4 regions of the Chryseobacterium ginsengisoli genome follow, and region 1 is predicted to be linked to each of the others. Evidence: riboswitches for the same ligand, from Rfam matches in the RefSeq annotation. Region 1 holds a riboswitch; each other region holds the start of a gene.

The links. A riboswitch is a leader RNA that binds a small molecule or an ion and turns the genes downstream of it on or off. The one in region 1 is predicted to bind cobalamin.
Region 2: another riboswitch for cobalamin. It lies ahead of ABD940_RS02850 (acyl-CoA thioesterase); the one in region 1 lies ahead of ABD940_RS11980 (TonB-dependent receptor plug domain-containing protein).
Region 3: another riboswitch for cobalamin. It lies ahead of ABD940_RS03450 (TonB-dependent receptor plug domain-containing protein); the one in region 1 lies ahead of ABD940_RS11980 (TonB-dependent receptor plug domain-containing protein).
Region 4: another riboswitch for cobalamin. It lies ahead of metE (5-methyltetrahydropteroyltriglutamate--homocysteine S-methyltransferase); the one in region 1 lies ahead of ABD940_RS11980 (TonB-dependent receptor plug domain-containing protein).

The regions. Positions count from the first base shown of each region.
Region 1 covers NZ_BAABHX010000003.1:601,028-608,592, reverse strand. The annotation lists gene ABD940_RS11995 (T9SS type A sorting domain-containing protein) at 1-392, opposite strand, end outside; gene ABD940_RS11990 (cell surface protein) at 428-1,624, opposite strand; gene ABD940_RS11985 (YncE family protein) at 1,637-2,773, opposite strand; gene ABD940_RS11980 (TonB-dependent receptor plug domain-containing protein) at 2,770-4,791, opposite strand; cobalamin riboswitch at 4,904-5,089, opposite strand; gene ABD940_RS11975 (transporter) at 5,189-6,130, opposite strand; gene ABD940_RS11970 (cytochrome-c peroxidase) at 6,143-7,186, opposite strand; gene ABD940_RS11965 (MbnP family protein) at 7,179-7,565, opposite strand, start outside.
Region 2 covers NZ_BAABHX010000001.1:611,796-619,360, forward strand. The annotation lists gene ABD940_RS02825 (YcxB family protein) at 1-479, shown strand, start outside; gene ABD940_RS02830 (YcxB family protein) at 737-1,012, shown strand; gene ABD940_RS02835 (T9SS type A sorting domain-containing protein) at 1,053-2,615, opposite strand; gene ABD940_RS02840 (ATP-binding cassette domain-containing protein) at 3,040-3,702, shown strand; gene ABD940_RS02845 (hypothetical protein) at 3,734-4,534, shown strand; cobalamin riboswitch at 4,578-4,756, shown strand; gene ABD940_RS02850 (acyl-CoA thioesterase) at 4,867-5,250, shown strand; gene ABD940_RS02855 (HD domain-containing protein) at 5,411-6,001, opposite strand; gene ABD940_RS02860 (XAC2610-related protein) at 6,004-6,690, opposite strand; gene ABD940_RS02865 (cytochrome P450) at 6,789-7,565, shown strand, end outside.
Region 3 covers NZ_BAABHX010000001.1:728,870-736,434, reverse strand. The annotation lists gene ABD940_RS03450 (TonB-dependent receptor plug domain-containing protein) at 1-1,167, opposite strand, end outside; cobalamin riboswitch at 1,198-1,373, opposite strand; gene ABD940_RS03445 (RDD family protein) at 1,469-2,488, shown strand; gene cdd (cytidine deaminase) at 2,496-2,978, opposite strand; gene ABD940_RS03435 (NADH:flavin oxidoreductase/NADH oxidase) at 3,081-4,133, shown strand; gene ABD940_RS03430 (DUF2752 domain-containing protein) at 4,164-4,454, shown strand; gene ABD940_RS03425 (CCC motif membrane protein) at 4,482-4,811, shown strand; gene ABD940_RS03420 (endonuclease) at 4,936-6,474, opposite strand; gene ABD940_RS03415 (T9SS type A sorting domain-containing protein) at 6,734-7,543, shown strand.
Region 4 covers NZ_BAABHX010000009.1:77,710-85,274, forward strand. The annotation lists gene ABD940_RS20600 (PmeII family type II restriction endonuclease) at 1-679, opposite strand, end outside; gene metE (5-methyltetrahydropteroyltriglutamate--homocysteine S-methyltransferase) at 772-3,087, opposite strand; cobalamin riboswitch at 3,445-3,629, opposite strand; gene ABD940_RS20610 (hypothetical protein) at 3,692-4,114, opposite strand; gene ABD940_RS20615 (VOC family protein) at 4,125-4,502, opposite strand; gene ABD940_RS20620 (hypothetical protein) at 4,507-4,953, opposite strand; gene ABD940_RS20625 (DUF2306 domain-containing protein) at 5,176-5,817, opposite strand; gene ABD940_RS20630 (hypothetical protein) at 5,822-6,292, opposite strand; gene ABD940_RS20635 (hypothetical protein) at 6,292-6,696, opposite strand; gene ABD940_RS20640 (hypothetical protein) at 6,714-7,292, opposite strand; gene nudK (GDP-mannose pyrophosphatase NudK) at 7,311-7,565, opposite strand, start outside.

The DNA of each region.
Region 1 (7,565 bases):
CCGTTAAGATCAAAGCCAAATCCTCCGATTGCAGTTCCGTAAGGTCCTGTTCCCTGATAAAGCAAAGAGTAAAATCTGTGATCTGCACTTGCAATTGCCTTCAACATCTCTTCACCAGTCGCAGTTCCGTTCCATCTGAAACCCCAAACCAAAGCATCAGGATTCTTTCCGTCATTCCATTGAACTACAAAAGCAGCTTCGTTTGTTCCTGTTCCCACCCAATATTGGATGTCAGAAAAATTAATGGGGATAGTTGTAACATTCTTAGCTGACTGATTCTTCGGAGAAGATTTCAGTTGAAGGTCATTTCGGGGAAATCCCTGCACTTTTATCTGCGCATTCGTCACAAATGCAAACAAAAAAAGCATTGTTAAAAGATAAAACTTTTTCATTTTTAATTTAATTATTAACTATTTATTATTGAATTTTAATTAAGATATAAATCATAAGCTCCTGCAACTTCCGTAGAAACTTCACCCAACCAACCCGCTTCCTGATTGGTTCCTGTATAAACTTTCACAAAATCAATTCCCGGAAGTTTCACATATTTTCCGTTTCTGTCGACTGCCCACGAAATATCAATATTGGATGCTTCATCATTATTAGGAGCATTATCTGCATATCCGAAATCATACGATTTGCCGACCCAATAAGATCCCGTTCCGCTCTGATCATAATAATTGTTCATCAGTTTTGTTCCGGTAAAGCTGTAAGAAGTATCGCTCAGCCACATTGGATAGTAGCTTTGTGCATGGAAGGTATTTCTTGTTTTAAATCCTAAATTCCCGAGATTATCCTGCCATTTTATATATTCTGTATCAGTCTGCCAAAATTCACTTCCCGGAACGGGAGGCTTATTTTCATTGGGTTTGAAATATGTTATGTTATAATCTTTTACGGTTGTATTTTTAAAATATTCACTTCCTGCGATTTCGTACCATTCGTTGTCGTCGGGTTTTCCGTTTTTATTTCGGTCGTAGGCAACCATGATAATTCCAGGTTCGCAAGATCCTGAACGTGGCTGACTTGCATCATTTCCCCAAAAAGCATTTCCAAGAATTTTAAAATCTCTCCCATTCATATTAGGAATTGTGTGATCGAAACCGAAAACAACATATCCTCCAAAACCGCCTAAAGTCAGCATTGTAGAATTTCCTCCGACTAAAGATTCTTTAGCTTTCTGAAGCATTTTAGTAAAAGTATCTCCGTTTTCGTACTCAGGAATTTCATTAATGAATTGTCCAACTGCAGGTCTAAAATCAAAAACATTCGAAATATATTTACTGTAAGTTCCAGTTTCCTGCTTTACGATAATTTTTGAATTATATGTTTTCGTCGTTCCGCCGGATTCTATTTTTAAAGTTAAAGGATATGTTTTCACCACCGGACTAATAAAATCCAACTGAGAATCCTGAGAAATAATAGAGTCATTGATGCTCCATGTAAAATTCCCTCCCATTTTCGTATCGATATTCAACACTTTGAAACGATCGATCGTATAAGATTCTTCAAGACCATTAAAGTTGAGATCTTCATCTTCGTTATCACTTTTACAGCCGATTGAACCAATCAAAACTGTTGAAAGTAAAGCCGTTTTTAAAATATTAATTGTATTTTTTTTCATTTTTAATTCAATTTATTTATATAAAAAAGTGAAGTGTGCCGGAATATTTCCGCCTTCCGTTTTCCATTTGAAATGTCCATTTTTATCGAAGCAATAGACATATCCGGTCGAAACATAATTTCTTGCGTCAGTCATATAAATATCTTCTGTAATAGGATTTATCGCAATTCCGTAAGGCGTTTTGATGGCATCAACGTATTCCTGATCGATGATTTTATTGGAACTAATCTGTTCGGTTTTTACATCAATAATTCCGAAAGATTTTGTGTAAGCATGAGTATTGTAATTGAATTCGTTTCCATAATAATACAGCTTGTCATTCACGATGGTCATCTCACTTACTGAAATATGAAAGTCTTTTTTTACCAATCCTGTTGTGGCATCAACCAAAAATAAACTTGAAGGAACTGTGTAATAATCACCTCTTGAGCTTACATACAAATCACCGTAATTATCTTTTTTAATTCTGTGAAGATTGATGGCAACATCTATTTTTTTAGTTTCAGTGAAAGAATTTAAATCAACAACAGAAACAGTTTTATCATAATTTGGAAATTTATAACCTCCAGAATTGGCAACGAATAACTGATTTCCCACAATTTCCATTTCTTCAGGCTGATAACCGACAACCGCCGTTCTTTGAATCGTTAAAGAAGTCGTATCAATCTCAACTACTTTTCCCAACGGCGCGTTTGGATCTAAAGCAACCGGACCTGCATAACTCGAAGCATAAGCTTTTCCATTTTTAAATGTGATATAACGGCAGTTTTCAAGATTAATGGTTTTAATTCTTTTAGCTGTTTTTGCATCCAAAACTTCAATTTTATTGGACACATTGATGACAGCATACAATTTATTTCCATAGATCTGAATGTCATTTCCAACGTCTCCAAGCTCTTTCACCACATTCGGATTGATCTGAGCATAAATATTTCGGTGATATGTTCCTGTCGTATAATCAAAGAAATCGAGAGTTGCTTTGTTACTTCCCATATTTCCTTCATTCAAAACATAAAACCCTTTGATCGGCGTATTTTCAGGCTGTGCAAGTCCCGTTTCAGTTTCTTCGCGGGTAATGTATTCATCCGTTCTACACGAAATCAATGAAAACAGTACACAAATCAGAAGATAAAAGTTTAGTTTTTTCATAATGTAAAGCTTACAATGAGTTTAAAAGTTCTTCCAGGCATCGGATAATTCAGCACAACATCATAATATTGATTGAAAATATTATTGACCTCAAAACTGGCTTTGAACTGATGTTCTTTCCATTTTATTTTTCTCTGAATTGATAAATCGTGTGTATACCAAGGCTGAATGTAATTGTATTGGATATTGTTTTGATTAACGTCGTAACGTTCCCCAACATAGATAAAACTGTAGTTGAAGCTCCAGTCTTTATAATCAGACATCAAAGAAAAAGATCCGCTGTGCCAAGGCGTGTAAGGAATCTGATGTCCGAAATACGATTCTTCCCTGTCGGAAAAATCTCTTGCTCTCTGAAAAGTATAACTTACCAACGGACGGATTTTAACATTCCCAAAAAGCAGATCAGCCTGAAGATTGATATCTGTTCCGAGAATTTCAACTTCCCCAAGATTCAGCATGGTCCATCTAAACATACTTCCGTTCGGAGCGGCGATAATTTTATTTTCAACTTTATTAAAATAACCATCAACTTTAGCCGAAATTCTTTGTAAAACTGAGTTTGAAAAACCTTTGGAATAACTAAAACCAAGATTATACTGATTGGTAAATTCTGGCTTTAAGGAAGTATTTCCGATCATTGTATAATACAGGTCATTAAAAGTCGGCATCCTAAAAATTCTTTTATAGAAAGCTCTTACCGTAAAATCTTTTCCCGCAAAAGGTTGATAACTCAGAAAAGCTGAAGGTGTCCATTCCGTTTTGTCCGGTGATTTTGTATTTTTTTCCACATCTTCCGAAACAAAAGTTCCTAAAACGCTTCCCAGAAATTTCAGACGCTTCCATTGATAAGTGGTTGCAAAAGCAGCCAAAGTTGTGTAACGTGTTGGGTAAGAAAAATTAACCAAATCCGCGTCCAGATTGTTATATTGAAAATCTACACTCGCACTGACATCCCAATCAGCAGTAATAGAATATAAATTTGAGCTAGACACGTACAGTTCCCGTTGAATATACTGATTCTGAATTTTTATGGACGAAACTGTATCAATATAATGCGTGTAATCGTACGCGAATTTGGTCTTAATCTGAGTTTCCAGTTTTGGAAATATTTTTTTCTTGAAACTTCCCTGAACGAAAAAATTTTCATCGGTCTGCCTTTCACCTCTTCCATCAAAACGGTTGTTGACAATTGCCGCAGGAATTCCACGATTTGACATATAACCGTAACCTCTTATATTCCAACTTCCGTTATTAAGCGTTCCGTTTAAACTTGTTTCAAAACGTTTTGCCCGAATATCAGAATCCATTCTTTTGGCAATTGTATCGTAAGCAATCTCTCCGTCCGGATATTTTTTCTTGTAACGGTATTTGTAAATACCATCACTCTGAATAAATTCTGAACTAAAACTTGCCGAAATATTTTTTGAAATTTTCTGTTCCAAACGAAAAGAAGGATCAAACAGATCAATAGAACTGTTTTTAAATCTTACAACTAAATTTGTTTTACGATTTCCTTTAAAACTCGGCACCTTCGGCTGTAAATAAATAGAACCCGATGAGCCAAAGTCTTTTGCAGGCTGAAAAATTTCGCTTTTCTGTCCGTTGTAGAGAGAAATTTCTTCCAAATCATCCAATGAATATCTTCCAAGATCCACTACTCCATTCTGGGCATTCCCGATCTGGATTCCGTCATAAAAAACACCGACGTGCTGACTTCCCATACTTCGGATATTGATTGTTTTCAGACCTCCAATTCCTCCGTAATCTTTGATCTGAATTCCGGAAAAATACCTCAATGCATCAGCAACCGACTGACTGTTGAGTCTTTCCAGTTCTTCGCCCGATAAAACCTGAGCGGGAAGGATTTCTTTAAAATTTTTCTTTTTGACGTTTACGGTAACAATTGTTTGTTCCTTAATCGTGTCTTTTCTGGATTGTGAAAATATAGAAGTAGCCGTTAACACAAAAACTGTGAAAACAACCTTCTGAAGTTGAGATGTAAAAAATTTTGTCACCATTAGCTCATTTAGAATAATGATGACGCTAATGGATATAAGAATACAGCGACTAAGCGCAGCTGTAAACTGCACAAAATCAATGATGTCCTAAAGCTTTATTCCACGAAAGCGTCAAACGTTAAATCTTCTGGCAGGTCTTCTGACTTACTCCATTTTTGAAATCCTTCCCATTAAAAAACAGTGGATATAATCTTCAAAAACTTGTTTAGTGGAGCTTACAGCAGCGGGTCTGTTCCGGATTTTCACCGGATTCCCTTTTAAGCGCTTTTTATGGCTCACCAGATTTCGGCAAAGATAGAAAATAAATCATAGAATCAAAATTGAATTTAATTCTATGATTTTCAAATAAATATCTTAAATCATTCCTATAAAAATTTAACGAAACGATTATGTTATGTTAAATTCCAAAATTCAGGAAAACACTGAAACGCGATTTCGCTTCAATATCACCTCCCGCCAAATTGGAATAGGCAGGAAGCATCACTTCACTTCCCAAACTGAATTTCTTGTAAGATGCTTCAAAACCCAGTTTTCCGTACAAAGCACTTCCGGCTGTGTTGGGTAAAACCTCATCAAATTGCTTATTTCTATCGTAAACTTCTCCTTGAAGACCTGCTTTTCCAGAGAAAATTATTCTATCATTTGATAAAATTTGATAAAATCCTGTGGCTGCATAATTCCATTGATTTCCGAAACGGTAATATTTTTTGTTTTCGGTTTTAATGGTGTAATCTGTATTTAATAAAACGGCGATTTTATTTTTCTGAAATTTATAATTCAAAACCATCTGATAATCCCAACTTCCCGTTCCTAGCTGAAAACTTGGATTAACTCCGGAAATTCCTTTTTCATCAAATTTTCCCAACGGAGCTTTTACTCCGACTCCGCCGTTTAGCTGATGAATATTATCTTTTGAATTTAACAATTGATAAATTCCCATTAAGTTTAAATCTCCAATTCCATTGATTTTAATATCTCCCTGCATTGTTTTCTTCTCATGAAAATGAAACGGCAAACTTGCATAGACACTCAGTTTCTTAGTCAAAGGAATTTTACCCCAAATCTGAATCGTATTAAAATATTGATCCTGCGTTAAATCTTTTACGAACAAATTTTCTTTCGCTTTATAATGTTGAGCAAAATATTTAATTCCGATAAACTGAGGATTCAATAAAGATTCAAAACCTGAAGAACCATTTCCGGCAGCACAACCACAAGCATCGCAATCGTCAAAAATTATCGCATGAAAATCGGTTGGAATATAAAGACTATCAGTGATGGTTTTAGCCTGATTTAAATTTAATAAAATCAAACTTATGATTAAAAATATTTTCTTCATATTTAGTTAAAATTATTCTGCAAACTTCAGATTAGAGATAAAATTCTTATCAGACAACGTTTTCAAAAAAGCGATAATGAATTGTTTTTCCTGAGCATTCATCACAATTCCAATATGTCCGTTTTGTCTTAATTGAGGATCAAGGTTTGAATTATCTTCTACATTATCTGAATAGAAATTAAGAACCGCATCCAATGTGTAAAATCTCCCGTCATGCATGTAAGGAGCTGTATATTCTATATTCCGCAAACTTGGCACACGAAATTTCATCCAATCGTTTTGGTCAAGGGTTACGCGATATCTTCCTGCATCTTTAAATTGAGTATTGTAATACATTCCCGTATTTCTGAAACTTTCGTCGGTAAACAATTCTCCGCTGTGACAGGAAGAACACTTCTGCTGAAATAAATTCATCCCCTTTACCTCTTCTGATGAAAAATATTCTTTTCCTTGCTTCATTCTATCATATTTAGAATCTGCCGAAATCATCGTTGCCATAAATTGTGACAAAGCCTTCAAAATTCTTTCGCCCGTAATATTTTCATCTCCATAAGCCAATTTGAATAATTTTTTATATTTCGAATCAGAACTTAATTTAGAAATCACTTCCGGCATTGAACTGTCCATTTCATTTTCATTGGTTATAGGAATAATCGGCTGTTCGTTTAAATTATGAATCACTCCGTCCCACATATATCGTTTTAGAAAAGCCATATTTTGAATTGGCGGGGCATTTCTGATCCCGATTCTGTTATCAACACCGTGACTCACAGTATGACCATGATGGGTAAAAGCATTTTCCTGAATATGACAGAAACCGCAGGAGATTGTATTATTTCGTGAAAGCCTTCCTTCATAGAATAATTTTCTCCCCAACTCTACTCCGTTTTTCGTAACAGGATTTCCAGAAGTATCGAAAGTCATTTCTGGAAAGTATGACGGAAAGGAAAGATTGTAAACCTCATCTTTTTCCAAAGGTTCCATTACCTCATCGGAACATGATATAAAACTTAGCAAAGAGAAAATGACTAGACCTATTTTAAATATTTTAATCATTGTGAACGTGGTCTACTTTAAACATTTTCGTTAAGTTATTCGTTACATCAATTAAATGTTGGCTTGATCCCATCATCATATCATTCGCAGAATTTAAAACTAATGGCGTATCACCACTCAAATATTGATTAAAATCTGCCAGAATATGAATAGAAGGTGTAATTTGACTCGTTACTCTCGCTGTTGTCGGAAGATTCAACGTAATTTCCCGGTAAAGGTCGGGAGTTCCGTTTGCCACGACATTCCCCATATTTCCGGTATGATTCATAAATTCCGTGTCGGGAGAATTTGCTCCGTATTTCCCTTCAAGTTTTACGAAAACGTAACCTGCCGCCCAAGACCAAGTCATACCTTTTTGCTTAGCTTTATTCCAGAATTC
Region 2 (7,565 bases), on a different contig from region 1:
AAACACAGATTACATTCAGGGATTTTTTGATGTTTCATTTGAAAAGTTCTTTAACGAGGCTTATTGCTTTCCCTTTATTAGTTTTATCATTTTTTGTATTAAAGCAATTTATGGATGGTGAATCTGAGAGAGATATTTTACAATCGGCTTCGATGTGGTTGGGAATTTTATTCTTATTTATTATTATCCGGTCTTTCCTCCGTTTGAGATTTGCATTTAGTTCAAATAAAAAAATTCAGGAAAGTATTTCTTATACTTTTACGAATGAAAAGATTCGTACAGAAGGTGAGACATTTGATGGAGAATTTGCATGGGATTCCGTTCATAAAGTAAAAGAAAACAAAGAATGGTTTTTGATTTATCAAAGTGCTCAAACAATGAATATGGTTCCGAAAAAGTTCTTTACGAAAGATCAGATTGTTGAGCTTAGAAATATTATTAAAAATAATAAAGTACGGTCAAAACTTAGAAACGATTAATTCAAAAAATAAAAAGTTAGTAAATAGATTAAACTATGACTGTAAAAACTAAAATCTCTTTTAAGGAATATGTTAAATTAACCATTAATATTTTATTTGAAAAAATTATACCCAAACTAATATTTATTTGGATATTTCTTGCTTTTGTTTCTAGTATTATTTCTTATATTTTCCATCCTGAAAATACCCAAAATTTATTAGGAAACATTGTACTTGTTTTGTTTATACTATTTCTATCTATCATTAAATATTTACAATTGAGGAAAATATACAAAACTAATACAAATATAAAAGAAGAATTAGCATATACTTTTTCAAATGAAAAAATCATTATACAGGGTAAAACATTCAAAAGCGAAATAGAATGGAAAACAATTTACGAGATTCGAGAGCTTAAAAATTTATTTTTAATACTTTACGATTCACATTCAAAAAATATGATTCCGAAAAAAGATTTCACAAAAGATCAGATTTTAGAACTTAGAAATATTATTAAAAGTAATAATGTAAAATCAAAATTAAGAAACGATTAATTCAAAATAAAAAAAGAGCGTCCTAATTGACGCTCTTTTTTTACGTTTTAATGAATTTCAATTTCACCGATTTTTCTTTTTCTTTTATATGAATAAAATAAACTCCCTTTAGTAAATGGCTTACATCTACAGTTTTATTTTTAATTTTTCCTTCTTTTACTTTTTGCCCAACTGCATTATAAATTTCAAAATCTGAATCGGAAATCATTCCTGAAATATTTAGAATATCAGAAACAGGATTTGGAAAAATACTAAGATTTTCGAATTTGGTTTCATTGGTTGACAAAACTTCTGGTCCCAATTTTACAACCCAAAAATCAGGATATGTCGGAATTCCGTAATGAGAAGAAACATCACCATCGTTCGAGTAAGAATATCCTGTCATGATAAAGCCACCATCCGTTGTCTGACTCACAGACTGTCCAAAGTCACCTAAACTACCTCCCATTGATTTTTGCCAGATTACATTTCCGCTACTACCTATTTTTACAATCCAAAAATTAGCTGAACCTGTAGGATTTCCGACTGCATCTCCATCGTTCGATGAAGAGTATCCGGCAAACACGTATTCTCCATTCCCTATTTCTTTTATGGAGTTAGCTACATCATTACCTGTTCCACCTTTAGATTTCGCCCATACGATATTGCCGCTTCCATCCAATTTGATTATCCAGGCGTCATTAGTAAATAAATTCCCATAGTGATTATGTATAAGACCATCGTTCGACCTTGAAAATCCGGCAACCATATATCCTCCGTCGGATGTTTGTATTACAGATTGTGCATTATCTGTACCACTTCCTCCAAAAGTTTTCTGCCATTGCAAATTTCCTGTACTATCTAGTTTTAACACCCAATAGTCATATTCACCATAATTTTGCGTTATATCACCACTATTAGACGCTGTAGCTCCTGCAACAATATATCCACCATCAGAAGTTTGCTTGGCATCTAAAGCTATTTCTGTACCATATCCCCCAAATGATTTTTGCCATTGGATATTACCCGTGCTATTAATTTTTACAATCCAAAGATCAGTATTATTATAAGATAAATGACCAATAGCGTCCCCATCCGTCGATGATGACTCACCTGCTACGATATAACCTCCGTCTGAAGTTTGCTGAATTGAGTAAGCTGCATCCTGACCGTTTCCTCCAATTGCTTTTTGCCATTGAATGTTGCCATTAATATCTAGCTTAACAACCCAAAAATCAGCATAGACACTCCCGTGATAACCAGTCACATCACCGTTGTTAGAATATGTTTGCCCGGCAACAATATAGCCACCATCCGAAGTTTGCTGTATAGAATAAGCATAATCGTAATCACTTCCTCCTAAAGATTTCTGCCATTGAATATTTCCACTGCTATCCAACTTTACTACCCAATAATCACCATTGCCGTGATTTCCTGTTACATTACCGTCTGTAGAAGGAGAATAGCCAGCTATAATAGAACCACCATCCGAAGTCTGACATACAGAGGATCCTTGATCCCAATTGCTTCCTCCAAGTGTCTTCTTCCACTGAATAGAAGGAGCAGTTTGCCCCGCCATTACAAGCGAGAGCATCAATGTTAAAATTGAAAATATGTTTTTCATTGTTAATGAGTTGTGAAAAGTAATTTAGAGAATTTACTTTCTTCATGATTAATTAAGCGTCAAAAATAAGAATTTTCAGTAAATAATATCCAGAAGTATTGGTTTATAAGAAATATCTAGTTTATATATTTGGGCTACAAAAATCAAGAATGATAAAAAGTGTAAAAATTTTATGGATTTTCTATTTAAAATTGTTAATTCCTGCCGTTTCATTTTCCCTTCTTATGGATTCACAACTGGGATTTACTATAAATGGCTTTGGATTATGCTTTTTAGTATTTTTTCCGTCACTTCACTTTTTAATTTATGAATTAAGGTTAAAAGATGAATATTATTTTTATGCAAACTTTGGATTCTCAAGATTATTTCTTTGGATATTTACTTTATTATTTAGTATAACCGTAAATATGATCACAAAATTTTTATGAGCAAGCTACATGTCGACAGTATCACAAAATCTTTTGATGAAAAGAAAATTTTAAGAGATATTTACATCAGTTGTGAAACAGGAAAAGTCGTTGGATTATTGGGAAGAAACGGGTCGGGAAAATCTACTTTGCTGAAAATTATTTTCGGAACAGAGAAAGGCGATTCTCAATTTATAAGAGTCGACGATGAAGTTTTGCAAAATCAAACGGACAGAAAAGGAAAAATTGCTTATTTACCTCAACATTTTTTTCTTCCTAAAGGTATTAAGATTAAAAATTTAATTCCGCTTTTTTGTAATAGAGAAAATTCTGACAAACTCTTTGAATTAAATTTAATTAAACCTTTTCTTAATGAAACTTCAAGAAATCTTTCAGGCGGAGAAAAGAAAATCGTTGAAGTGTTGTTGATTATTTATTCAGATTCAAAATTTGTTTTGCTTGATGAGCCTTTCAATGGACTTTCCCCAAAAATAACAACGGAAATACAAAATATAATCAAAGAACAATCGAAGCACAAAGGAATCATTATTTCAGACCATCGATATCAGGAAGTTTTGGATATTTCAGATGATATTTATCTTCTTTCCGATTCTTATTTAAAACAAATTAAAGATTTAAAAGAATTGCAACAATATAATTATCTGCCAAAAAGTATTTAATTTATATATTTGAACTGTCAAAAAATTTTTCATGATGATTTCCGTAAACAAAGCGTTTTATTTATCAGTTTTTAGTCTTTTTTCTTTGGGTTTTGCAAAAGGTCAGGATAAAGTTCCTTTCGGTGTTGTAAAAGCTGAGGAAGGTTATGCAATGGTGCGTGTTCACAAAGAAGATTACCGAAAAATCATTGATAAGATCCGCATGAAAACAGGAGACGTATTTATTTATGTAAAACCTGCTCCCGGAGAAACAGAATGGATCTGGATAAAATATCCTGAAAAAGAAGACACAGAAAAACCTTTCGTAAGATATGACAGCATCACGAAAGAAGGAATGGTAAATAAAAACCGTGTTGTTTTTGTTGATAAACTGCCACAATTCACTCCTTCAAAATCTAAAAATGGGAAATCAATAATTTTCACGGACGATACGAATCCAAAAATTCCCGGGAATCAGAGAACAAAAGTGATTATTGATGTTTATCCTTCTTATGCAAATATCAAAAAACAGGAAAAAGACGCCAACGGAAATATCATTAAAGTTGACAAAGTAAAATCTTGGGGTGTTGGCAAAGAAATTCCTGAAGGAATGACGGAAATTAAATCTGTACGAGTTCAGCAACCTGGAAGAGGTTCTGTTTTTGTGAGAGATGCTATTAAAAATATGTTCCAGCCGACAATGGATTTCAATAATGTCGGAGTTACTGCGATCGACAATAATCATATTTTCCTTTATATGACGAATGGTTCGGGTGAAAACAGATATACCACGATCTGGACAATAAAGCAGGGAAAAGCTGAAAGCCAGATCATTTACAAAAATCCGGAATAATTCGTTAATAATCATTATTTTTGCAACCGAAAAGTTATAAGTTTATAACTTTTCAGAAAATGGTTTTGCTTAACTGCAGATTAAAAGGGAATCGTGTGAAAATCACGGACTGTCGCGCAACTGTAAGTAACTGAAGTCTTTATTAAAAATCCACTGTGCAAGTCATGGGAAGGAAATAAAGATGTTACAAGTCAGGAGACCTGCCTTTTTCTTTCAACAAAAAACTTTCGCGATTTGAAGTTTATTGATCTAATGGATGTTCAGAGATTTCCGTCTCTGTTGTTTTCTGTTGTTTTAATACATTTCATTTTGCATTAATTTAATAATGAAATATGACTACAGAAGAAAGAATTGAAGCATCCGAAACCCGAATTTTTAAAGCGGTTTTTCCTAACACAACCAATCATTACGATACGCTTTTCGGTGGTACTGCGATGCAGCTGATGGATGAAGTGGCGTTTATTGCAGCAACAAGATTTGCAAGAAAACGCGTAGTAACCGTAAGCAGCGATAAAATCGATTTTAAAAGATCGATTCCTGCAGGAACAATTGTTGAATTGATCGGGAAAGTTTCTCACGTAGGAAATACCAGTATGAAAGTAAGCGTAGAAATATATACCGAACAAATGTATTCTTATGAAAGAGAAAGAGCCATTGTTGGTGATTTTACTTTTGTGGCAATTGATGAATTCAAGAAACCAATCCAAATACTATAAATAAAGAGCTCAGCGGCAAAGTTCGCTGAACTTTTTTTATTTTTTATTTCCCACAGATTTCACGGATTTTCACAGATGATTGCGTATATTTTTCTTTTTTAGTTTAAATTAAACCATAAACATCTGTGAAAATCCGTGAAATCTGTGGGAAAAATATAAATTATTTCAAAACTTTTTCAGTCTCTAAGTTTTTAATTAACAAATGCTGAAAAGCCTCCCCCATTTCATCAGAAGCTCTGACAATAGCATTTTCCAACATATTTCTGATCTGTTTTTCTGTAACTCCGGCTTCCGTCCAGCTTTTTCCTGAAGTGTGAGAATTTAAAATGAAAGGCATGATTCTGTCAATTGCACAGGCAAAAATCGCATCAGGAGTTTGTTCCTCCTCAAATTCCAGCCACATATTGAAAAACTCTGTTCTTAACGGTTCATCCAAAATTCCGAAAATCTTTTGAGCTGAAATCTTTTCTCTTTCAAATTTCCCAACCATTGCAGCTTCGTCAAATAAGAAAGTATCTCCAGCTTCAATTTCGACCAAGTCATGAATTGATAACATTCTGATCACTCTTAACAAATCAATATCCGCTCTGTTTTTCGCATATGGAAAAAGAATCTGAGCCAAAATAATGATCTGCCAAGAATGTTCCGCCGTATTTTCTCTTCTGGAATCATCTGCATTATAATTTCTCCTCTGTACATTTTTTAAGGCATCAACTGCCAGAATAAAATCGATTTCCTTTTGTATCTTCATTGTTAATCTTTATAATATTCGTTTATTGGATAGGTTTTAACGTTTTGTATCCATTTATCATCGATGAATTCACGTTTTGTCACGACTACTTTTTCTCCACCCATCGCATCTTCTTCCAATTCGTAGACTTTGAATAATCCTCTTTGAGGAAGAACAGAATATTCCGTTGTAATATGCCAACAACATCCTGATTTTGAATAGGTAATTAATCTTTTTCGTTCAGAATCCGTATTAAACATTCCTAAATTATCGTGAGCAAGAGCGGTTAATTCTTCACTTGGAACAAATTGTTTTCTGGTAATATTAAAAACATAGACATCATATGAAGGTCCGCCATAACTACTTTCATTTCCGTTTCTAATGGCGATATCTTCCGTTCCGTCAAAATTAAAATCATCAAAAATCAACGGACTTTGTTCATCATATAATTGAATGATATTTGCAGTTGGTTTTTGATTTTCATTTAAATAAAAATTCAAATCATCGGATGTTAAGGTCTGAAACTTTTTGAAAGTCTTTTTATTAAATAATTCAATAGTCGCTTTCCCTTTACATTCTTCTTTATCACAGTTTTCAACATTAATTTTAACATCATAATTCTTTGATGCATCTTTTAATTCAAACTGATTTTGGGCAAAAACTGTTGTCCCCAAAAGAATAAACGGTAATAAAAGTCTGGAATTAATCATATGTGATTTTTTAATTGAATTTTTTTCAAACAAATTCTATACAAAAATAAGGGTTTTGATTTAAAGCTATTTTATATAAGAGATTAATTGTATTTTTAATGGAAATATATCATATGTCTTCTCAATTCAATTATCCAACGGAAATTAAAGGAAAAAGAAAATTGTATTCTTTATTTAAAGGGGTAAAAAATCCGTTGGAAGTTATCAGTGGAAATCATGACATTGCGGGAGATAATTATTACATCAAAGCCAGTTTTACGGATAAAAACTTTATTTTTTCCCAGGATAAAGAATTCACAGAATATATTTTAAAGCAAAATCACAAAAATTATTTTAAATCTGAAATACAGTCCATCACTTTAGGAAAATATCTCGGAAACGGTCTGTTGACAAACAACGGAAAAGATTGGCTCAAACAAAGAAGACTGATTCAACCCGGTTTCAGTAAAGCAAAAATTGCGAATCTGGTTTCTATTATGGAAGAGGAAATTGATGCAGCTTTTCAATTATTTAATAAAGAAACAGAGGTCGATCTGTACGATTTTTTTCATACACTTGCTTTTAATATTGTTGCGAAAACTCTTTTCAGCTCAGATATTGACGAAAGTAAGGTTAAAGAATTAGGTAAGATCATTACCGAGGTTCAGGAAGTTTTTGCAAAAGAAGTTCGTTTACCTTTTTATTCACAAATTTTAAAAATATTTGGCGTAATTGATAAAACGATTGCGAAAAGTAACAGATCAAAAGCCATTATTCAAGGTGTTTTGGATAAACGAAGAAATTCGGGCGAAGAAAAAAATGATTTGCTTGATATGTTGATTCAGACGCGATATGAAGATACAAACCTTCCTATGTCCGATGAACAGCTTGTTGAT
Region 3 (7,565 bases), on a different contig from region 1:
TACAGCATTCCATTTCCCTGAAAAAGAATACAGGAATGGCGATTTTATTCCTTCAACAAAATCTTTTTTTGCTCCGGCTTCTATACGTAGATCTTTTGTGAAAAAATACCTTAGTAAACCGGCAACAGAACCTACATTTCGGCTGATGTCTCCAATTCCCGACTGATAACCTTTACCTTTATTCACTTGAAATTCTCCAATAGCATTGAAATTAAGTTTCGGTGTGATAAAGTAATTGAAATCGTCTTTAAAAATATAATTCTTTCCTTCCGCACCGCTTTCTTTCGGTTTGTCAATATCTCCAAAATATTGGAAATTATCTTCTGTGTAAGCGGCTTTTAAACTGTTGGAAATTTTACTTTTATCAATATTCCATGCAAGCAAACTCCTTAATGTCTGAGAATTGTATTTTGTTTTATTTCCGTTTTCTACAAAAATAGGGTAGTATTGCGAACCGTCAAAAATTTGGTTTTGCCACGAAATTGTCTGGTGATCTGCAATTTTATAAGCTGTACCGACGTTAATAGATGTATTGTAATATCTTCCATTTCTGTTGATATATTCTTTTTCCGGAACTTCATAATCATTCTGGCTGATTGAATAATTTCCTGAAACCTTGAAGCTGAATTTTTCATTACTGAAAGAAGCTTTCGCAAAATTATTAAAAGTGCCGAAAGAAGCTACTTCAGAAAAAAGAGAACCATTAAATCCTCTATTAAAATCCAAATTATTATTTAAATGGATACTTCCGCCAATTGCAGAACTTCCGTACTGAACACTTCCTCCACCTGATTTCACTTCAAGCTCATCATACCCGAAAACCGGAATATTATTCACATCACCCTGTCCCAGAAACTGAGAATTTATATTAATTCCGTTCCAGACAAAAGCTGTGTGTCCTGCGCTCGTTCCTCTGAAAGAAGGCGATGAAACTGCACCACGACCATTTTCTTTTATATAAACCGGAGACTGAAAACGTAATGTTTCAGAAAGGTTGGTAGAATTTTTTTCTATGTCTTTAGAGGTAATAGTATTGACTTTATGAAAAAGTTTTACCTTATTCATTTGGCTGTCAAAAATATAAACAGTGTCAATAGTTTTCTCTTGTGCGAAAAGAAAACAACCGTAAGACGAAAAAAGCAGTACTAAAGATCTTTTTATATCCATTATCTTTTACTTTTCCTCCGAAAGCAATATTTATTTGGTTAGATTTTGGCAGGTCTCCTGACTTTCGCTTTCTACACCTTCCCGTTTTCACAGTGGTTTTTCGTAGAAATCTTTATTGCGATCTACAGTTGCGGGGACAGTTTGGGGGTTTCACCCAATTCCCTTTTCATTCCAAATGATTGGAAACCAAAATTTTTGCAAATATAGGGTTTTTAAGAGAAAAATTATTTTTTATAGATAATTGATTTAATCAGGCGATATCAATTTCATTAATAAATTATATTTTTACGCAAATTTTTATATGGAAAAAAACTACTTTAAACTGATTTTCGTTGTATCGCTGGTCATATCTGTAATGGGGATATTTTCGGAAATCTTTGATTATTTTAATTTTACAAATTACAAACCTGGTACAATTAATATGATTATTCAATATTTTTTGTGGATTTTCAGAGTGATATATGTTTATATAGGTTTTGAACGCTCTTCACTAAATGTTTATAATCTCATTTTCTATATTCTCTTATTTTTCGGAAGTATCTTTTTCTACATATCAAAAGGAAAAGAGCTTAGATTAATTAGATTTTTTTATTCTGTTTCAGTAATTTCTAATATATTTTTGTTATTGCAATTAATCTTAGGAAATACGGTTTTTAAAAAAGATTTTAATATAGATGCCGAATTTCAGACCATGATGTATATTCATAAAATTATAGGCTTTTTATTAACCATATTTGATGTTGCTTTAGGATATAAATTATTAAAATTTATGGGTTTAGGAACAGAATTAGATACTTTTAAAAAACAAAATTCTGACATTATAAACGTTACTGAAACACCAAAAATAGATCGATTTATACATTTGTTTTTTGATACCATGATCATGGTTTCTTTGATGTTTGGAATTTTTGGACTTATGATAAACTATTACAGATATCAAACTAACAGAATTCCTGACTGGCTGATTAACAGATTTGTAATTACGATCTTTTTCGTCATCATAAGATTTACATATTATACGTTTTTTGAAAGAATTTTTGGTGCTACACCCGGAAAATTTTTAACAAATTCAAGAGTTATTACTCTGAAATCTGAAATCCTAGATACAGTAAATATTTTTGAAAGAACATTCTACAGGCATATTCCCTTCGAAGCATTTTCATTTTTTGGAAAAAAAGGATGGCACGATTCTTTTTCAGAAACATATGTTGTGAAAGAAAAGAGCAGTAATGTAAAAAGTAGTTATATTATCTGGGCATTTATTCTGTGCCTTGCTATTCTTTGTTTTTATCTCTACGAAATTTTTATTGATAAATCCTAACCAGTTATTACAAAAACGTCGAATCAAAATAAAACGGCAATAGATCCTTAATTGCATGAACTTTTACAACTTCCTCGTTCATGCTTGAAAAATAAAGGTCGATATTTTCGTTTTGTTTTGTTTCGTATTCCATTAAACTTTGTCTGCAGGCTCCACAAGGTGGGATCGGCGGGTTTTTCTCATGAAATTCTTTCGGACCTCCGACTACAAAGATTTTTTTGATTTTCACATTCGGGAAGTTGGCTGCAATCCAGAAAAGAGCTGTTCTTTCCGCACAAAGTCCGGAAGGATAAGCTGCATTTTCCTGATTGTTTCCGGAATATATTTCACCGTTTTCCAATAGAACGGAACATCCTACCCAAAAATTGGAATAAGGTGCATATGCATTTTCGCGAGCCTCTTTAGCTCTTTCGAATAATTTTTTTTCTATATCGCTCAGTTCACCGCTATTCTTAAAATATTCGTAACTGATTTGAGTTTCTTTTTTCATATATTGTGGATTAAAAAAAGGGGGATAAATTTACTTCTTTTTAATGAGGTAGGCAATATTATCTCATCCTTCAAAATTTTAACAAAAATATTCAAATCAGAAATGTTATATACTCCAATCAAATTCAGAAATGTTGAGTTGAAAAACCGTTGGGTAATGTCTCCAATGTGTATGTATTCCAGTGAAAATGGTCTTGCCAATGACTTTCATTTTGTTCATTACGGAAGCCGATCTCAAGGCGGAACAGGTTTAATCATGGTGGAAGCTACAGGTATAGAACCTCGCGGAAGAATTACCAATCACTGCATGGGAATCTGGAATGACGAACAGGCGGAAAAACTTCAGCGAATCGTAGAATTTGTACATAAAAATTCAGAAAGCAAAATAGGAATCCAGATTGCACATTCGGGAAGAAAAGGTTCAACATGGAATAATCTTCAAATTCCGATTGAAGAAGGTTGGGAAACGGTGGCGCCAAGTCCAATTCCTTATCATCCGACAGAAAGAATTCCTCACGTTTTAACGATTGAAGAAATCAAAGAACAGGTTCAGAATTTCAAGGAAGCGGCAAAAAGAGCTGTAAAAGCAGGTTTTAATGTTATTGAAATTCATGGAGCGCATGGTTATTTGGTTCATCAGTTTTTATCACCGCTTTCGAATATCAGAACAGATGAATACGGTGGAAGTTTTGAAAACAGAATCAGATTTTTAATTGAGATCGTTGATGCTGTGAATGAAGAACTAAACGAAAATGTTGCTTTATTTGTAAGGATTTCGGGAACAGAATACGCTGAAAATGGTTGGGAAATTGAAGACAGTGTTGCTTTGGCAAAAATATTAAAAGATCACAATGTTGATTTGGTTGATGTTTCGAGTGGAGGAAATATTCATGGCGTAAAAATTCCGCTTTTTGACGGATATCAGGTTCCGCTTTCTTCTCAGGTAAGAAATGAAGCAGAAATCAAAACAGGAGCGGTTGGATTAATTAAAAAAGTATCTCATGCGGAAGAAATTCTTGAGAAAGGTGATGCCGATTTAATTTTTATAGCAAGAGAAATTTTACGAAATCCATATATTGCAGTTCAGGGTTCTTTTGAAATGAAAGAAGAATGTTTTTTTCCACATCAATATTTAAGAGCGAAGATTTCTTCTTAATTTTTATATATTTGAGAATCAAAATAAAATATGAAAATAGAAGACTTCATGCTGCCTTGTCCAACCAAGAAATTTCTTGGGATAGATTGCTTCGGCTGTGGAAGCCAAAGAGCTATTCTGATGGTTTTTGAGGGGAGATTTGCAGAAGCTTTTCACATGTTTCCGGCAGTTTATACGCTATTGTTATTTTTTGGTGCGGTAGCTTTAAACTTTATAGATAAAAAAAGAAATTATGGTAGTTTATTGATTTCCTTAGCGATTATTAATTCAGTTATCATGGTGGTTTCTTATTTTTACAAACATCATATTTTCATACATTAAATAAACAAAAACATTAAAATTATAACTATGAATCAAAAATTACCAAACGCAACAGTCGTTTTAGTTTTAGGAATTGTATCTATTGTAACATGCTGTTGTTATGGGGTTGTAGGTCTTATCGCTGCAATCATCGGGCTTGTTCTTGCGAATAAAGATCTTGCCTTATACAAGCAAAATCCAACAGAATACAGTAATTACGGAAATCTGAATGTAGGAAGAATACTTTGTATTGTCGGAATCGTTCTGAATGTACTTTCTGTAATTTACTACATTTATATCATTTCGTCTGTAGGAATGGATGCACTTTCAAATCCTGAATTGTTACAAGAGAGAATCAGAGATCTTCAGGGACAATAAAAACTTAAATAAATAAAAAAGACCGCCAATTATAGCGGTCTTTTTTTGTGAAATTTCAGAATTAAACCAAAAAATCCTTCTCTCAAACGAAAGAAGGATTTTAAATTTATTTAAATGCTTTAATTTACTTAACAATAAACTTTAGCGTAGAAGCATCTAATTTTAATAGATAAACACCTTGTTCAAGATTTTTAATTCTAATTGAATTTTTACTGTTCTTAAAAGGTTGATCAATAGTTTGTACAACTTTTCCTTGAAGATTATAGATCTCAGCTTTTTTAATATTTTGAGTTTCACCTTTCACAAAGATTTCATTATTTGAGATAGGGTTTGGTGAAATCTGTAACGTATTTTGCTCTAAACTAAGCTCAGAAGAAACATTTTGAACCTGTCTCGAAGTCCCTGAATAACATGTCCAGCTTAGATTATCAATTGCTACTCTGTTGCTTGTTGAGGTATTTTCCAGTTCCACAACTACATTTCCTGAAACATTGATATTGCTAATTGTAGTAGTTGTCGCATTCGTATTGTAAGGAACTGTTCCGACGGTCGTTCCGTTTACTTTTACATTGAAAGTCCCATTTGAACCTGTAAATTTCAATTGAGTTGTCACTGTCAATGAACCGATTCCGTTTGCTGAGCTGCTTGAAGTTAATGCTCCGTCTCTTACTGTAATTGCTTTCGTAGAAATTGTTTGATCTGTTCTTGCATCTGTCGCTGTCCAGTTGATTCCACTATTAGACCAGGTTCTTGTTAAATAAGAAGCTGTACTTGCTGTCGGAATAGTTTCAAAAGTTTCATTGGCACAACCTGTTGAAGTTGGAGGAGTAGTTGTTCCGCCGCCTCCTGTAGAGCCAGATCCCCAAATCTGATTCACATAATTTGGATTGTCGATGAAAGGATTTCTGTTTCCTTGATACGTGTAAGTAGCATTATTTCTGTTGATTTCTGCCTGAGAAACAGGATCCTGATTATGCCAAGACAATAAAACATTCAGTTCCCAAGTCTGTAATCCAGGAAAAGTTGTATTTCCTAACATATTTCCTGACGAAAAAGTTGAAAGCTTACTTTGATATCTTGTCACAAAATAAAAAATCATTCTTGCAACATCACCTTTGAACTCATCGATAGGCTCGAAAACCGTTCCCGCATATCCTGAAGAAACAGAATTTCCAAGTTTTGAGCCGTTTTTAGAAGTGAAAGTTGCCGTTCCTACTTTTCCGAAAGGATAATTAGAACGCATCCCGTTTACTTTTCCGTCTGTTGCTCTGATGAAATTGATGTCGGAAACCATCGGCGAAGCTTCATTAAATAGGCTTTGAGGAACAATATGTTCTCTGTTGTAGCAATTTCCTTCTACAGAATAAGTTCCACATTGGTTTGTTACGGGAGTAAATTTGTAAGGATCGGCTCCGACTGGTTTTTCAGAGTAAATATCTAAAATAGAACCGTCATTCTCGTAATTTTTGTCGATGTCGGTGGTTTTATAACCTGTCCAAAGTCCGTTGTAACCTTTGTCTTGATGACCGTTTGTAATAATTGTGCTTAAAGCTGTTTTCAAAGAAGCTCCTGATAATCCATTTGCTGAATTGTAGTATCCAGCCGGAGCTTGAGCGTTTGCTAAAATCGAAGCAAATGCTAAAAGTAGTAATGGTTTTTTCATGTCAATATTTTAAGTTGGTAAGATTAGTATAAATTTAGGAATAAAAAATTACGGAATTGTTAAATTTCAATCTTCAATGAATTAAGTTGAATTCCATTATTGCTTCATTATGAAATATTGATAATGAAAGTGCCTTATATTTATAATATATCCGAATTAATTCAATATTAAGCTTTTATTAATTGATAAATATCATTAAATTTTTAAATAATCTCAATAATAAAATGTGCTATTTTTGTGTTTATTATTTTTATTTAGAATGATTAAAAATTTATATTTTAAAATTTGTCTTCCTCTTTTGGGGATTTTGGGTGGAATTTCTGCGAATGCTCAATGCAGTGCTGTAAGCAGTTTTTCTGAGAATTTTGATGCATACTCTTGTTGTAATATGGGAGTGGTTCCGACTTGTTGGGACAGTGTGATTTTAAATGGAGCAAGCCAGATTATTTCTTCGACTTCTCCGGCTTCAGGAACGAGTCAGATCTACCAGTTTGGATATGGAACGGGAAAAGTTTCTATCGTTATAATGCCGCCGATTTCAAACATCAATGCGGGAACTCATCATCTGAAAGTGAAAATGAAAGCCAACTCTGCAGGTTATCTGGAATTTGGTTATATCAAGGATAATCTTCCAGACACTTTTGTAGTTCTTCAGGGAATTAACATCAATAACACAAGTTACAATGATGTCGCTGCACAAAGAACTTTTACAGTTCCGACTTCGGTCCCGGACGGAACAAGATTAGCGATCCGTAATCCGGGAACTTCTTTTGCAGGACATTATTGGGATGATGCAGTTTGGGAACCTATTGTAAGTTTAGGAACTAAAGAAAGTGATGTTTCATCTGGGATAAAAGTGTATCCAAATCCTTTTAACGACATTGTAAATATTTCCGATATTAAAAATGTGCAAACGATTACAATAAACGATGCCGTAGGAAGAATCATAAAAACACTTGAAAAGCCTGCAACAACGCTACAATTGAATGATCTACAAAAAGGAATTTACTTTGTGACTTTACACTTCAAAAACGGAACGGAAAAGTCTTTTAAAACAATCAAGAACTAATTTTTTTTAAATTTAAATCCGA
Region 4 (7,565 bases), on a different contig from region 1:
TTTCGACTCCTTGATTTATTAAATCTTGAGTATCAATATTTCCAATAAGTAAATGAAGTTCATCTACTAAACCTCCATAAAATTTAGGGAATCCTGTTACTCTATACCAAAATTCTTTTCCAACAATAACAGGATGTGTCTTATCAATAACCTTATAATGCATGCTTAGTTCATCTTGTTCTCCGTAAAGTACACCAACCATAAAATCAGTATTATTAATATTTTTAAAAGCTTTATTGGTTCGAGCGAGATTAATAGTATCTGTGAATTTTTTAATTAAAGGTTTAACATCTTCAGAATTGATAGTATTCGGACCAGATTTTAGTTGACACCATTTTCTTCGATTATCAATTTTATCAACAAACTCAATATCCATCCCTTTTATTAAAGAACCTTCAGCGATTTTTAAATCAACAAACATATTTTGAATTCTTGTACCGAATGAAGTATTGATTGAAGTGCCTAAAACTCTTGGATAAAATAATGCTTTTGCAACTCCAATTGCTGTGTAATTATTTTCTAAAACCTTAGATAAATATTTTACCACAATTGGATTTATATTGTAACTTTTTAATTTTGAATGAGTATTTAGAGATGCTTTAATATGGTTATCAAAAATATAAACTTTAAAATATTCTACTATTTCTTGAATTAATTCGTCTTGAGTTCTAGCTTGCATATTAAGTTATTAGTAATATTTCGTAAATATAAAGTTTATTTTAAATGAAAACAAAACAGGAGCCTTAAAGCTCCTGTAAAAATATTAATAAATTAAAATATCTCTAAAGTAAACTCCTTACTCATCTCCCGCGAAGCCTCCACCATCGCAATCAACGCCTTTTCTGTTTCATCCCAACGACGGGTTTTCAAGCCGCAATCAGGATTTACCCAAAGTTGCTGTGCAGGAATTACGGCTTGTGCTTTTTTCAGCAATTCCACCATTTCCTCTTTCGACGGAACTCTCGGAGAGTGAATATCATAAACTCCCGGTCCAATTTCATTCGGATATTTGAAGTCTGCAAAAGCATTCAACAATTCCATTTGACTTCTGGAGCATTCAATTGTAATCACATCGGCATCCATATCGGCGATATTTTGGATGATGTCATTAAATTCAGAATAACACATATGCGTATGAATCTGTGTCGCATCTTCCACACCGCTTGCCGAAATTCTAAAAGCTTCAACCGCCCATTTCAGATAATTTTGCCAGTCAGATTTTCTCAATGGAAGACCTTCACGAATCGCAGGCTCATCAATCTGAATAATTCTGATTCCTGCTTTTTCTAAATCATTCACTTCATCACGAATCGCTAGTGCAATTTGTTTGCAAGTCAATGAACGAGGCTGATCGTCACGTACAAAAGACCATTGAAGAATGGTCACAGGTCCCGTCAACATTCCTTTTGCCCATTTTTGAGTTAAAGATTGAGCATATTCCGACCAATAAACCGTCATCGGATTTGGTCTGTGAACGTCTCCAAAAATCACCGGAGGTTTCACGCAACGGCTTCCATAACTCTGAACCCAGCCATTTTGTGTAAATACAAATCCTGCCAATTGTTCCCCGAAATATTCTACCATATCGTTTCGTTCAAATTCTCCGTGAACCAATACATCGATCCCAATTTCTTCCTGCCAACGAATCGTTCTTTCAGTTTCTTGTTTCAGTAAAGTATCATATTTTTCGGCATTTAATTCACCTTTTTTGAATTTTGCTCTCCAATTTCTAACCTCTTTCGTCTGCGGAAACGAACCAATTGTCGTCGTTGGAAACAAAGGAAGTTGTAGAACATCTTGTTGCGTTTCTTTTCTAATATTGAATGGTGAATTTCTCTGTGCATCATCTTCAGTCGTCACATCAACACGGTTTTTTACATCCTGATTATGAATTAATGTGGATATTTTACGGTTTTCAATGGCTTTTTTATTTTCAGCTAAAGCCTGTAAAGCATTATAATCCGGATTTTCTGAAGCTAATTTTTTTAAATTAACAATTTCAGTTACTTTTTGTTTTGCAAAAGCCAGCCATTGTTTGATTTCAGGAGATAAAATATCTTCGTTTTTCTCGGAATCAAGGTCGAAAGGAGAGTGCAAGAACGAACAAGACGGAGCGATAAAAACTCTTTCCGAACCTAATGTATTCAAAGCTTTATTAATAAAAGCCAGAGACTGGCCGAAATCGTTTTTCCAGATATTTCTTCCATCAACGATTCCTAAAGAGAGACTTAACGTTTCAGGGATTGTATTTAAAACTTCATCTAATTGTTCAGGAGAACGAACCAAATCAATATGCAAAACATCGATCGGAAGGGAAGTTGATAATGAAAGATTGTCCTTTAAACCTTCGAAATAAGTTGCAACAATAAATTTAAGTTTCGGGAACTGTTTTCTGATTTCAGCATAAATAAACTGATAGGTTTCTTTCGCTTTTTCATTTAGATCTAAAGCTAAAAACGGCTCATCAAACTGAATATATTCCGCACCATGATTTTCAAGTTCTTTTAAAATCTGAATATAAACAGGAAGTAAATTTTGCGCTAAATCTAATTTATCAAAACCTTCTTCTTTCTCTTTTCCCAACAATAAATACGTCAGCAAACCGATAATCACAGGTTTTGCATTGATTCCTGCCTGTTTTGCGCTGATGAACTCTTTAATAATTTTATTGGAAAATAATTTAAACTCCTGATTTTTCTGAAATTCAGGGACAATGTAGTGATAATTGGTATCAAACCATTTAGTCATTTCCATCGCAGTGATATCTAAACCATCTTTTTGAAAACCTCTTGCCATCGCAAAATAAACATCCAGTTCAGGCTTTTTGAAGGCAATTTCCTGATAACGTTCCGGGATCGCTCCAACCGTCAAAGTCATATCCAAAACCTGATCGTAATACGAAAAATCGTTACACGGAATAAGGTCAATTCCTGCTTCCTGCTGCAGTTTCCAGTTGTTTTGAGTGATGGTTTTTCCGACTTCCAAAAGGTCGTATGCTTCGATTTTGCCTGTCCAATATTGCTCGCAGGCTTTTTTGAGTTCTCTGTTGCTACCAATTCGCGGATAGCCAAGAATGTGCGTTTGCATTTCTTAAAAACTTTTAAATTAAACAATGATTTTAAAAGCTCTTCAGATGCTTCGCAATGCCGTCGGAGAAAGAAATTTTGTGGATTAGAGTAGATACAGTGAGGACGTAATTTTCCTATTAATAATTTAAAATTTAACCATTAAGGGTATTTAAGCAGTTAAGATTCATTAAGGAAACATCAAAGATATTTACATAAGCCTAATGCTTAATAATTTGATATATCAAATTATCTTAAAGAATTTTTATTAAACTTAAGGCTCTCAAATTCTTATTATTAAAGATCAAGTTAAAATTTTAAACCAAAATACGTTCAAAAGTATCATCTGTCTGACCAAAAAACTCCAAACCGCGAGAGCATTGTCAATTCGGAACAGGCAGGTCTCCTGACTTGTAACAGCTTTTATCATCCTTCCCGTTTGCACAGTGGATATTCGTGGACAAAAACTTTTGGTATGTTACTTACAGTTGCGCGACAGCTCGTGATTCTCACACGATTCCCTATTAATCTACGTTATGTAAAACCTTTTCCGTTTGATGAAGTATGTAAAAGAACTGTTTTCGGAGCAAATGTAGGGATTATTTGTTTGAAATTTGGATTTTAAATTAAATAAATGCTACTCCTGTTGCCCAATCAATTTTATTTATAATGTTATAAATTTCATTGGGACACTTTTCACAAATTGTAATAAACCTAAAATTTTTTTCTTTAATTAAAGTGTCGAAAGTTGTAAGTTTTGTATTACAAACAGTGCAATTTCCATCTTTACTAATCATATTTATAGATTCCAGCTTATCAATTTCAATATTTAAATTATTTATAAGCGAAGATATTGTATGTAAGCTTTCTTTAAAATGGGCTTCTGAAAATTCCTCCAATAATAAAGCCTCAATTTTCATATCCTGAAACGTGATTTTTCTTTCTTCAAATGTTTCTAAAATATATTTTCTACAATATTCTTTTAACTGATTTGTAAATTTCGATGCTTTAAAAATGAATTCCGATTGCGGGTGGTTTATATCTATCATTATTTGATTTTTAATAATTACTCACTTCAATCAAATTCAAATCCGGATCTCTAAAATACACAGATTTTATTTTTCCCATCGCTCCGGTTCTGTCAACAATTCCTTCGATAATTTCTATATTTTTTAGTTTTAATTCCTCCAAAACTTCTTCAATATCTGTTTTCGCAATAAAACATAAATCTGCCGAACCTGAAGTCGGGTGTTCAGCTTTCGGTTCAAATTCCTTTCCTTTTTGATGAAGATTGATTTTCTGATTTCCGAAAGTTAATGCCTTTCTGTTGTCGCCGAAAGTTACAACCTCAAAACCTAAGATATTTGTATAAAATTCTACGGTTTTATCGATATCCGCAACAGTTAAAACAATGTGATCTAAATTTTTGATTTGCATAGCTTTATTTTATTTCACTGATATTATATTCATAAACTTGAAAATTATCCTTTCCAGTTTCTTTGCTTAAAATTAAAATTTCTCTCAGGTTTCCTTTAGCGTATTTAACTTCGAAAATATATCTCACAGCCATATTATCTGGAGCAAATTTTTCATCAATTAATTTTTTTCTTTGAAATGCTCCATATTTTTTTGACTTGGTATTTATCCATTCTTTAAATTCTGAATATGGAGTTTTCTGATAGAAACGGAAACTCATAAAATTGTCTAATTTAGATGCATCATCAATTCTTTTATAAAACTGATTGATTGTCTCCTCCAGAGTATATTTTACGGAACTTTTTGTTTTAAGAACTTTTCCATTACCATTGGTCAAAATAGTTTCAACTTTTTTCTGAGTATAAAAAATTGCTGAAATTAATAATAATGATGCTATAATAATTTTTTTCATTTGTTGATCATGTTAATTTTTAATAATAGATTTGGAAAAACAAAATCCATGGATACACTTTCTATATTTTTTATTGTTGTTTTGGCAATTCATCTTGCAATTGCTACTCTTTTGACAAGATATTTTCAAAAATTTACAAAAGGCAAAAAACTTGAATATCTTTATAATACGCTAATTTTTATAGCTTTCTTTATGTTGTGTCTTGGTATTTCTTTCTTTATTTTAGCTAATACTTTCACCCTTGAACGATAATTTCTGTTTCTTTCGAATAATGAAATAAGCAATTAGAAGATTGATAAACAACGAAATCCAAACAACGATTCCGTAAAATAAATGATAAGGCATATCTGTCTGATAAAAATTGTTTTTAATAATTCTGAAAGTTACTGCTGTTGTTGTAATACTATAACTCAGGATCATATATTTTTTGTGTTTTTCAACATTTCTTTTTTTAATGAATACGATAGCAGCAATCGTGAAGTAAATCCAAAGAAAATTCTGAACTAAAAATCCTGTAATTCCAATCAATCCACCATTTGAGAAGATAGAAAGGAGAAAACAAATAGGAAAATTAATGAAAAGAATATTGTAAGCATACACTTTTCCAATGATTCTGTGCAACTTTCGGTTCTCGGTTAAAAACTGATCCGAAAATTGTGTAATTCCTGTAAGAAGGCAAAACGGGATTGAAAAAATATGAATATAGAAAAATATTAACCAAATCTGATTGTTTACAACTTCCTGTTTGAACTTCAAAAAGCCAACATTCTTATCAAAAGAAGCATATTGTGAAATTGTATTCAGCATAATCATACTGAATAGAAATACGCCGAAAATGAAGAAAATATTGATTGTTTTTTTCAAAATATTATTGAATTTTAACAGGATTACTCCAAACAATTTTTATGTTCGGATCTTTAATTTGCTTTTCATATTCGTCAAAATAATTAGAATTATCCTGAATTTTTATTATTTTAAATCCAATTTTAAAATCTTCAGTTTTTGAAGCTCTTATCTTTAAAATAGTTAAATTATGAGTTTTTGATTGATTAGGATTTAAAATTAATCGGGCAGGGAAATTTTTATCACATTCAATCGGAGAAATTAATAAAGCTGAGTTACCTAAAACAAAATTGTCTGAATAACTGCAACTCATTATTGAATAAGATTTTACAGATTCAGAATTGTTGGTTAATTTAATTTGAATTTTTAATTCTTTACTATTATTAGTTGTTTTAATGGCATTTGCTGTAAGAATTAATTCTTGATTTTCTTTGTGTTTTTTATTACCACAGCTAATAAGAAGTATGAATAAAATTATTGAAAATATATTTTTCATCATTGAAAATTTTCGTCTCTTTCTTTTCTATTCTGATAATTATAAAATGCCTTATAGCTAGAAACTCCGAAATGATAAATTGCCGAAGAATAAATGAAGATCATCACAATAAACGGAGCTTTTGCTGTAAAAGAAATATTTATTGTAAATAAAGCGATGATTGCAATTAAAATTGTAATTGAAAGTAGAACCATCAATAAAATTCTTGCCCAGTTTTTCCCATCATAAACCATTACAAAAAGCCCTATCGTCAAAAGAAATCTGATAATTTGGATGACAAGTTGCTGAACATCAATTTCAGATTTTGAAGATTGGTTTACATATATTGAATATAAGCTGATCAACAACAAACTGGCAAAAGTTAATAAGGTTTTTTCTTTCCCTTCTTTCTCTAAATAATTCATGGTTTTAGTTATCGATTTTACTCCGTTTTCTGATAAATATACGTCAGTTTTGAATTTTTAATAAAATCCTGAACAGAAGTATCTTTTGTTGCATTTTTATCGGTAAGTTCAAAATAATAAACCATCAAATTTGGGAATTTTGGATCTTTGCAAACAACTTTAAATCTTTTTACTTTTTCATCCGAACTTAAAAATGATAATTCAGAAGCATTATTTAGCTTAATATTATTCACTTCAAAAGCATCTTTCCAGTTTTTTTGCAGTTTGGCAAACCTTTTCTGCGTTCTGTCACTGTCTTCGTTTTCGAATTTATCAACCTGAAACTGTGTTAAAAGCTGAGGATAAATTAATCCTTCTTTTAACAGTGTTTCTGTAATTTTATCAGCTTTATCATAAAAAATAATTTTATTATCAAATAATATCTGATTATCATTGAGCGTCATTTTTCCTGAGAATTTTTTATAATTTTTCTTTTTATAATCATTTTTAAAATGTTCAATCACGGCTTTATCTTTCGGGCTGGCTTTTTCAGTTTTTTGCCCAAAAGCAGAGACAGACAGAAATAAAGAAAGGCTTACTGTGTATATTAGTTTCATGATGTTTAGTTTAATTTTTTATAAAATATTTTTAATTCTTAAATACTGCAGCAACATAATCGTTTTTGCATCGTTAATTTCTCCGGAATCGATCATTTCCAATGTTTTATCAAATGAAAGTTCAAGAACCTCTATATTTTCGCCTTCTTCGTCCAAACCTCCGCCATCTGTAATTTTCATTTCCGTTGAATATTCCGCGATAAAAAAATGAAGAATTTCCGTTACAGAACCGGGCGACATATACGCTTCAAAGATTTTTTCAACTTTCGAAAT